Regions from separate parts of the Rahnella sp. PAMC25617 genome, predicted to be linked through region 1. Evidence: predicted binding sites of a transcription regulator. Region 1 holds the regulator's gene; each other region holds the start of a gene.

Evidence for each region. The regulator PurR, encoded in region 1, represses purine synthesis genes. The targets are predictions, from matches to a motif close to CANGCAAACGTTTGCNTG.
Region 2: a site for PurR is predicted at 1,008-1,025, ahead of gcvT (glycine cleavage system aminomethyltransferase GcvT). Genes of this name have one in related genera too.
Region 3: a site for PurR is predicted at 1,014-1,031, ahead of ACM615_RS07530 (L-serine ammonia-lyase). Genes of this name have one in related genera too.
Region 4: a site for PurR is predicted at 1,232-1,249, ahead of purE (5-(carboxyamino)imidazole ribonucleotide mutase). Genes of this name have one in related genera too.

What each region holds. Positions count from the first base shown of each region.
Region 1 covers NZ_JBOCUM010000006.1:234,629-236,831, forward strand. The annotation lists gene ACM615_RS07060 (C40 family peptidase) at 1-131, shown strand, start outside; gene ACM615_RS07065 (YnhF family membrane protein) at 307-468, opposite strand; gene purR (HTH-type transcriptional repressor PurR) at 731-1,756, shown strand; gene punR (DNA-binding transcriptional activator PunR) at 1,807-2,203, opposite strand, start outside.
Region 2 covers NZ_JBOCUM010000006.1:982,726-984,928, reverse strand. The annotation lists gene ubiI (FAD-dependent 2-octaprenylphenol hydroxylase) at 1-753, shown strand, start outside; gene gcvT (glycine cleavage system aminomethyltransferase GcvT) at 1,063-2,160, shown strand.
Region 3 covers NZ_JBOCUM010000006.1:338,131-340,333, reverse strand. The annotation lists gene ACM615_RS07530 (L-serine ammonia-lyase) at 1-986, opposite strand, end outside; gene ACM615_RS07525 (CoA pyrophosphatase) at 1,194-1,796, opposite strand; gene pabB (aminodeoxychorismate synthase component 1) at 1,793-2,203, opposite strand, start outside.
Region 4 covers NZ_JBOCUM010000006.1:765,453-767,655, forward strand. The annotation lists gene lpxH (UDP-2,3-diacylglucosamine diphosphatase) at 1-521, shown strand, start outside; gene ACM615_RS09645 (tRNA-(ms[2]io[6]A)-hydroxylase) at 505-1,137, opposite strand; gene purE (5-(carboxyamino)imidazole ribonucleotide mutase) at 1,318-1,827, shown strand; gene purK (5-(carboxyamino)imidazole ribonucleotide synthase) at 1,824-2,203, shown strand, end outside.

The sequences.
Region 1 (2,203 bases):
TTGGCAACGGCAAATTCATCCAGTCGCCAAGAACCGGTGAAGACATCAAAATCACCTCACTGGGCGACGATTACTGGCAAGACCACTATGTTGGCGCACGTCGGGTGATGACCCCAAAAACAATCCGATAATAAACAATTCGTTAAGTCTGAGGTTTCGCTAATCAGCCATTGAATAGCACTTAACGAAGAGTTTCTGCAGGGAAGAGTATCGGCGGTAACGGTCACTGCGTAAAATTGAAAAGGGCGATTCCTGTGAAAGGTATCGCCCTTTTTTGTTGCGTCTCACTACTGTCTCACTGCCAGATTAGTTCATCACTGCCGTGAAGCTGAAAGCGATAATCATGAGCAAAGCGCATACCGTGGTGATCAACGATAACTTCAGGTTGCTGTCCATCAAACCCCCTTTCGGATCAAGTTGTGGCGTTTCTTTTAGCCACACTAAATGTGTGCCAACGCATTTTCGCATAATTCACTTTTAAAATCTTCTGCTGAATGAAAATGTGAACATGACAATTTTACTTCCACTTTCATGCATTATAAGAGAAAATTGTCGGTTAACACGCCTGTGTGCCGGTCGATTTCACCCGAGAGCATTTCACGCCTCATTCTGAAGAATCCACCCAATGATTACACTGCCCTTTTAGATGTCCGCAGTGTAATCAACGCAAGCAAACGATTAACATAATGCTAACGTGCTGAAGCACGGAAGTTCAGGAGTCATTCTTTACATGGCAACGATTAAAGATGTCGCAAAGCGCGCTGGCGTTTCCACTACAACCGTGTCGCACGTCATCAATAAAACACGTTTCGTCGCCGAAGAAACCAGGGAAGCGGTGCTGCTTGCCATTAAAGAGCTACATTATTCTCCGAGCGCCGTAGCCCGTAGTCTTAAAGTGAATAACACCAAGACGATTGGTCTGCTGGCAACCTCCAGTGAAGCGCCCTATTTCGCCGAGGTGATTGAAGCCGTCGAGAACAGCTGCTTCTCCAAAGGCTATACGCTGATCTTGTGTAACTCGCACAACAATCTGGAAAAACAACAGGCCTATCTGCAAATGCTGGCGCAAAAACGCGTCGATGGTCTGCTGGTCATGTGCGCGGAATACCCTGACGAATTACTCAATATGCTTGAAGAGTATCGTTCGATTCCGATGGTGGTGATGGACTGGGGCGAAGCGCGTAAAAACTTCACCGACAGCATTATCGATAATGCTTTCGAAGGCGGTTATATGGCCGGACGCTATCTGATCGAACGCGGGCATCGTGATATTGGCGTGATCCCGGGACAGCTGGCGCGTAATACCGGCGGCGGTCGTTTCCAGGGTTTTGTCAAAGCGCTGACGGAAGCCAATATCCCGCTTCGCGAAGAATGGGTGGTTCAGGGCGATTTCGAGCCGGAGTCAGGTTATCAGGCGATGCATAAGATTCTGATGCAGAAACAACGCCCCACCGCCGTCTTCTGCGGGGGCGATGTCATGGCAATGGGCGCAATTTGCGCCGCTGATGAGCTCGGATTGCGCGTCCCGCAGGATATTTCGGTGATTGGTTACGATAACGTGCGTAATGCGCGGTACTTCTCTCCGGCACTGACGACCGTGCATCAGCCGAAAGAACGGTTGGGTGAGATGGCCTTTACTATGTTGCTCGACCGCATCGTCAGCAAACGTGAAGAATCACAGACCATCGAGGTGCATCCGAAACTGGTTGAGCGTCGTTCGGTGGCCGATGGCCCGTACCGCGACTATCGCCGTTAATGTTTGCCTTTAATCTTTTATAACGCCTGCTTTTGCAGGCGTTTACTTTCTCAGTCCCGCAGCCATTCACGGTTCATCGTTTCTGTATCACCCATATATTCCAGCAACCACGCCAGTGAAGGTGACGGATTGCTCTGGTCCCACGTCAGGCAACATGGGCTGTCAGGGAAGGTATTCTCCAGCGCCAGAACCTGCAATGCCTGCTGTTCAATGCGGTGGCTCACGCGATGTACCGGCATCATTCCTACGCATAAACCTTCACTCAGACATTCAAGCGCGCAGGTCCAGTCCGGCACAACCAGACGCCGCTGGTTATCAAGCGTCCAGGTATCACGCTTGGGCAACGTCCGCGAGGTGTCTTCAAGACACAATGCGGGATAAGGCCTGAGCTGGTCATCACTGAGCGCACCCGGTAACTGCGCCAGCGGATGCTGCGGGCTGACCACG
Region 2 (2,203 bases), 750 kb from region 1:
CGGTTAGTGGTCGGCGCGGACGGCGCGCAGTCGTGGCTGCGTCAGCACGCTGATATCCCGCTGACATTCTGGGATTATCGCCATCATGCACTGGTTGCGACCATCCGCACTGAAGAGCCGCACCAGTCTGTTGCACGCCAGGTCTTCCACGGCGAAGGCATTCTGGCATTTCTGCCGCTGGCCGATACCCATTTATCTTCTATTGTCTGGTCAGTTTCGCCAGATGAAGCGCAGCGCCTGAGCGCGCTGGAGCCTGAAGAGTTCAACAAAATCCTCGCCAGTACCTTTGACCTGCGCCTGGGTATTTGTACCGTAGAAAGCGAGCGGCTGACCTTCCCGCTGACCGGTCGTTATGCCCGCAGCTTTGCCGGGCCACGTCTGGCGCTGGTGGGCGATGCGGCGCACACCGTGCATCCGCTGGCCGGTCAGGGCGTCAATTTAGGTTTCATGGATGCTGCTGAACTGGCATCTGAAATCCGAAGACTGCAAAAAGAAGGCAAAGATTTCGGCCAGCACATGTATTTGCGCCGTTACGAGCGCCGTCGTAAACACAGCGCCGCGCTGATGCTGGCGGGTATGCAGGGCTTCCGCGAACTGTTTGCCGGTGACAATCCTGCCAAAAAACTGTTGCGGGATATCGGCCTGACGCTGGCGGATTCTCTTCCGGGCGTGAAACCGAAACTGGTGCGTCAGGCGATGGGGCTGAATGATTTACCTGAGTGGTTACAGGACGATTCACTTCGATTGAAATAATCTAATTTCAGCTCAGTTTTTCCATTACATTTTCTAATCCGGGGCCGGATTTCTCATTCTGCAAATGGTGAGAAATCCGGCCTTGTCGTTATATAACATCGACACTTTTGATGTTTATTTGTAGATTTTGCGTCACAAACCCCAGTTTGCCAGTCAAAAACTCTGCACAATGCCCTTGTGAAATCACTGACATCTATCCCGCTCTGCATATTTTAACTTATGGTTAGTGAGCTTATTCAGTGGTAAGTTCGAGCGAGGGTATCGTTTGCGCGGTGTGCTGTTTATGCACTTAATTAAATGAGGAATAAGATGGTTAAGCAGACTCAGCTTTATGAACAACATGTTGCGTGCGGCGCGCGTATGGTCGATTTCCACGGCTGGATGATGCCTTTGCATTATGGCTCTCAGCTGGATGAACACCACATCGTGCGTCAGGATGCCGGTATGTTTGACGTCTCGCACATGACCATTGTCGATCTCCACGGTGCCCGTACCCGTGAATTCCTCCGTTATCTTCTGGCGAACGATGTCGCCAAGCTCACCGTTCCCGGCAAAGCGCTGTACACCGGCATGCTCAATGCGTCCGGCGGCGTGATAGACGACCTGATCGTTTACTTCCTCAACGAAAATTATTTCCGTCTGGTGGTTAACTCCGCTACTCGTGAGAAAGATCTGGCATGGATTTCGCAGCATGCAGAACCGTACGCTGTTGAACTGACGGTGCGTGATGATCTGGCGCTGGTCGCTGTGCAGGGGCCGCAGGCGAAAGAAAAAGCGGAAACCTTGTTTACCGCTGAACAAAAACAAGCGGTCGCGGGCATGAAACCGTTCTTTGGCGTTCAGGCGGGCGATCTGTTTATCGCCACCACCGGTTATACCGGCGAAGCGGGTTATGAAATCGCGCTGCCGCAAGAGCTGGTGGCCGATTTCTGGCAGAAATTGCTGGCCGCAGGCGTGAAACCCGCCGGTCTGGGCGCACGCGACACGCTGCGTCTGGAAGCTGGCATGAATCTCTACGGTCAGGAAATGGACGAAGGCGTGTCACCACTGGCGGCCAACATGGGCTGGACCATCGCATGGGCACCGGAAGACCGTAACTTTATTGGCCGTGACGCACTGGAAAGACAGCGCGAGCAGGGCACTGAACAGCTGGTCGGCCTGGTGATGACCGAGAAAGGCGTATTGCGTAACGAACTGCCGGTGCGATTCAACGACAGCGCGGGCAACACGCTGGAAGGCGTGATCACCAGCGGCTCATTCTCTCCGACGCTCGGCTACAGTATTGCACTGGCGCGCGTTCCGGCGGGCATTGGCGAAAACGCTATTGTGCAAATCCGTAACCGCGAAATGCCGGTAAAAGTCACTAAGCCAGGTTTTGTCCGTAACGGCAAACCACTGGTGCAGTAAAGAATTCGTAATAAAAATTATCCAGTTAACGCTGAATTAAGCA
Region 3 (2,203 bases), 100 kb from region 1:
TTCATTTTATACAAAATGCCGATAGCGCCGGAGGTCAGGAAATAGCGCAGGTAAATGTCAGGGCTGACCGACTGAATAAACTGGTCATAATAGGCCAGTACCGCCGGCACAATGCCGCATGCACCGTTGGTTGGCGCAGTCACTACGCGTCCGCCTGCGGCATTTTCTTCGTTAACTGCCAGCGCAAACATATTCACCCAGTCGATCACGTTCATCGGGTCACTGGAAAGCTTATCGTTTGACACCAGCATCCGGCGCAGAGCAGACGCACGGCGCGGTACCCGCAGCGGCCCCGGCAACACGCCTTCAGTATTCAGACCGCGATCGATACACGCCTGCATGGTGTGCCAGATCTTCTCGAAATACTGGTCGATTTCCTGCTTACTGTGTTGCGCCAGCTCGTTCTTCATCACCAGCCCGGATAATGACAGGCCGGTTTCCTTACATTTCGCCAGCATTTCACTGGCCGAATTAAAGCTGTAAGGCACGGTGACTTCGTCGAGAACCGGCTGACCGAAGTGTTCGTCATCGACAATAAAACCGCCGCCGACGGAATAATACGTTTTGCTGTAAATCATTTTATCGCCAGCAAACGCATGGATTTGCATGGCGTTCTCGTGGCGTGGCAAATTCTCACCGCGGAACACCATGCCGGTATCACGCGGGAAATCTACTTCATGCTGAGTGGTGCCCAGCGGCAGACGCTCACGTTGCTCAACGTCGCGGATAAAATGGGGAATTCCGTCAATGTCGACGGTGTCTGGCTGATTACCGGCCAGGCCTAAAATAATGGCGATATCTGTGTGGTGGCCTTTGCCTGTCAGAGACAAAGAACCAAAAACGTCCACGGCGACACGCGTAACGGCAGGCATCATGCCCTTTTCCAGCAGGTCGTCAGCGAACTGTTTACCGGCTTTCATCGGGCCCAAAGTATGGGAACTGGAAGGGCCAATCCCGACCTTGAACATGTCGAAAACGCTAATCACGTCGAATACTCCTGTAATAGATTGCGGCAGGGAACGGGATCCCTGGCTTCCATAAATGAACCACAGCGAGATTTCGTCTTTATGGACGGCTCTCTTGTTCTTATGGATAGACTTATAGTTTAAAAGGGCTGAGAGGCAAAAGTTTCATTTTTCGCATGAAATAAACTTATTTGATGCAAAAGTGTGATCGCTATGTAATCAGAGCGCTCAGACTTCGACCTGTCCGGCGAGCTGGCGGATGATAGCGGCGGTGAGACCCCAGACAAATTGCTGCTGATACCAGGACAAATAAACGCGGTGATGAATGCCCCGGCGATGAATATCAAGCGGGTGATAACGAGCCAGATCAAAAGCTTCACGCAGCGGCATTTCAAATAACTCGGCGACTTCGTCTTCAGCCGGATGCAGCGGCACATCGACGGGTAACAGCCCTACTACCGGTGTGACCCGGAAACCGCTGCTGCTATCCTGCGGCGAAAGTGTGCCTAATACATAAACCTGTTCAGGCGGAATGGCGACTTCTTCCTGCGCTTCACGCAAGGCAGTGGCGATAATCGACGCATCAGAAGCATCCGCCGCGCCGCCGGGAAAGGCGACTTGTCCCGCGTGTTTGCGCAGCTGATCTGATCGGCGTGTCAGTAACAGCGTAGGTTCGGGGCGGCAAATGATCGGGATCAGCACCGCAGCGTGACGGGTTCCGCGCAGCGCCGGTGCGGGCTGGTGAGGTTGCTGCAACTGAAAGCGCAATATGAAATCTTCAACAGCGGGGGAAAGTGTCTGAATTGGCGCATGTTGTTCCAGCAAAGTCACGATGATGTTTCTCCTAACTGAGGCAGAATTCGGGCAATCTTATCAAAAGTTTCCTGATATTCTGCCTGTTCCTGACTGTCCGCCACAATCCCGCCGCCTGCCCAGCAATGAATTTTTCCCTGCGACGTGAGTAACGTGCGGATGGTGATGTTGCTGTCCATGGTGCCGCAAAAGCTGATATACGCGATGCTGCCGCAATAGCCGTTGCGGCGATGTGGCTCGAGTTCTTCGATGATTTCCATAGCCCGCACTTTCGGTGCGCCGGTAATGGAACCGCCGGGGAAACAGGCGCGTAACAAGGCCGCAGGATGGCACTCTTGCGGTAACTGCGCAGTGATGGTGCTGACCAGATGATGCACCGCCGGAAACGGCTCAACCACAAACAGTTCGGGCACGCGCACGCTGCC
Region 4 (2,203 bases), 530 kb from region 1:
AGCAAGGCGTGCCCTGCTTCTTTATTCACGGCAACCGCGATTTTCTGCTCGGCAGACGTTTCGCCCGCGACAGCCTGATGACGTTGCTGCCGGAGAAAAAAGTGCTCGAGCTGTACGGACGCCGCATCCTGATCCTGCACGGCGACACGCTGTGTACCGACGATGTCGCGTATCAAAACTTCCGCAAAAAAGTCCACAATCCGTTTATCCAGAAACTTTTCCTGATGCTGCCACTGAAATGGCGACTGGGTATTGCTGCCAGAATGCGCGCTAACAGTAAGGCGTCGAATCAGGGTAAATCACTGGAGATTATGGATGTGAACCCGCAGGCGGTGGTCAGCGAAATGCAGATGGCTGGCGTCGAGTGGATGATCCACGGCCATACCCATCGGCCAGCCATTCACGATGTCCCGCTCGGAAACAAAACCGGCCATCGTGTGGTACTCGGCGCATGGCACGAAGAAGGTTCGATGGTGAAAGTCACCGCCGATAACGTCGAGCTGATCAGCTTCCCGTTTTAAGTCCGCAGACGGGTACACCGCTGTGGAAGCGGAACTGTTCGTCTGGTGTAAGAATTAATTCCGCTTCAATCCTGCCAAACTCCTCTACCCGCTCACTAATATCCGTTCCGGCATATTGCTCTGCCAGCGCCAGATAATCGGCAAAATGCCGTGATTCAGAACGCAGCAGCGAAGTGTAAAAACGCGACAAGGTTTCATCGAGATGCGGCGCTATTTTGGCAAAACGCTCGCAAGAGCGCGCTTCGATGTATGCGCCGATAATCAGCCGGTCGACCAGAATATTCAGATCATCGTGATGGCGGGTATGTTTAATCATGCCGCTGGCGTAGCGCGATGGTGAAAGCTGGGTGTAGGTGATATTGCGTTTTTGCATGATTTCCACCACTTGTTCAAAGTGATGAAGTTCTTCACGCGCCAGACGCGCCGCACAAAATAGCAGTTCGGTGCGGTCCAGATATTTCGTCATCAGGCTCATCGCCGTCGCCGCCGCTTTCTTTTCACAGTTAGCGTGGTCAATCAGCATGACCGTCTGATTTTCCAGCGCCACATCCACCCACAGAGCGGGCGTTTCACAGTGAAGAAAATCATAAATCGGTGCCAGTAAAGCCTGCGTCATAAATCAGTTTCCACTCAAGTTTGTCTTTAATATATTGGTTTGGATTATACAAATCTGCCGCCAACTTCTCATCAAAAATGCGCCGTTTTCCGGCCACGCAACCGTTTTCCTCCCTCTCGGAGCGTGTTATCATTTGCGCCCTCGCAGTTTCTATTTCCGAATCACAGGAGCTTTAAAGACATGTCATCCAACGTTACCCCGGCAAAAATCGCCATCGTTATGGGGTCTAAAAGTGACTGGGCGACCATGCAGTTCGCCGCCGAAGTTCTCACAACGCTGAATATTCCTTTCCATGTCGATATCGTCTCCGCTCACCGCACACCGGATAAATTGTTCACTTTCGCTGAGCAGGCTTCTGCCAATGGCTTTGATGTGATCATCGCGGGTGCCGGTGGCGCAGCACATTTACCAGGCATGCTGGCGGCAAAAACGCTGGTGCCGGTACTGGGTGTTCCGGTTCAGAGTGCTGCCCTGAGTGGCATCGACAGTCTGTATTCCATCGTACAAATGCCACGTGGTATTCCGGTCGGTACGCTGGCGATCGGAAAAGCCGGTGCTGCTAACGCCGCTTTGCTGGCCGCACAAATTCTGGCGCTTCACGATGCTGAGATTGCTAAAAATCTGGCTGCATGGCGCACTGCACAAACTGACGAAGTGCTGAATAATCCCGATCCGCGGGAGGAAGCATGAAGCCGGTTTGCGTCCTTGGAAACGGTCAGTTAGGCCGGATGCTGCGTCAGGCTGGTGAACCGCTGGGCATCGCCGTATATCCCGTCGGACTTGATGCCGAACCGGAAGCCGTGCCATATCAGCAAAGCGTGATCACCGCTGAAATCGAACGCTGGCCGGAAACTGCACTGACCCGCGAACTGGCAACGCACAACGCGTTCGTTAACCGCGAGATTTTCCCACGTCTGGCTGACCGCCTGACGCAAAAACAGTTGCTCGACCAGCTCGGTCTGGCAACTGCGCCGTGGCAGTTGCTGGCTGATGCCGCCGAATGGCCGCAGGTTTTCTCTCAGCTTGGCGAACTGGCGATTGTTAAACGTCGCGTCGGCGGGTACGA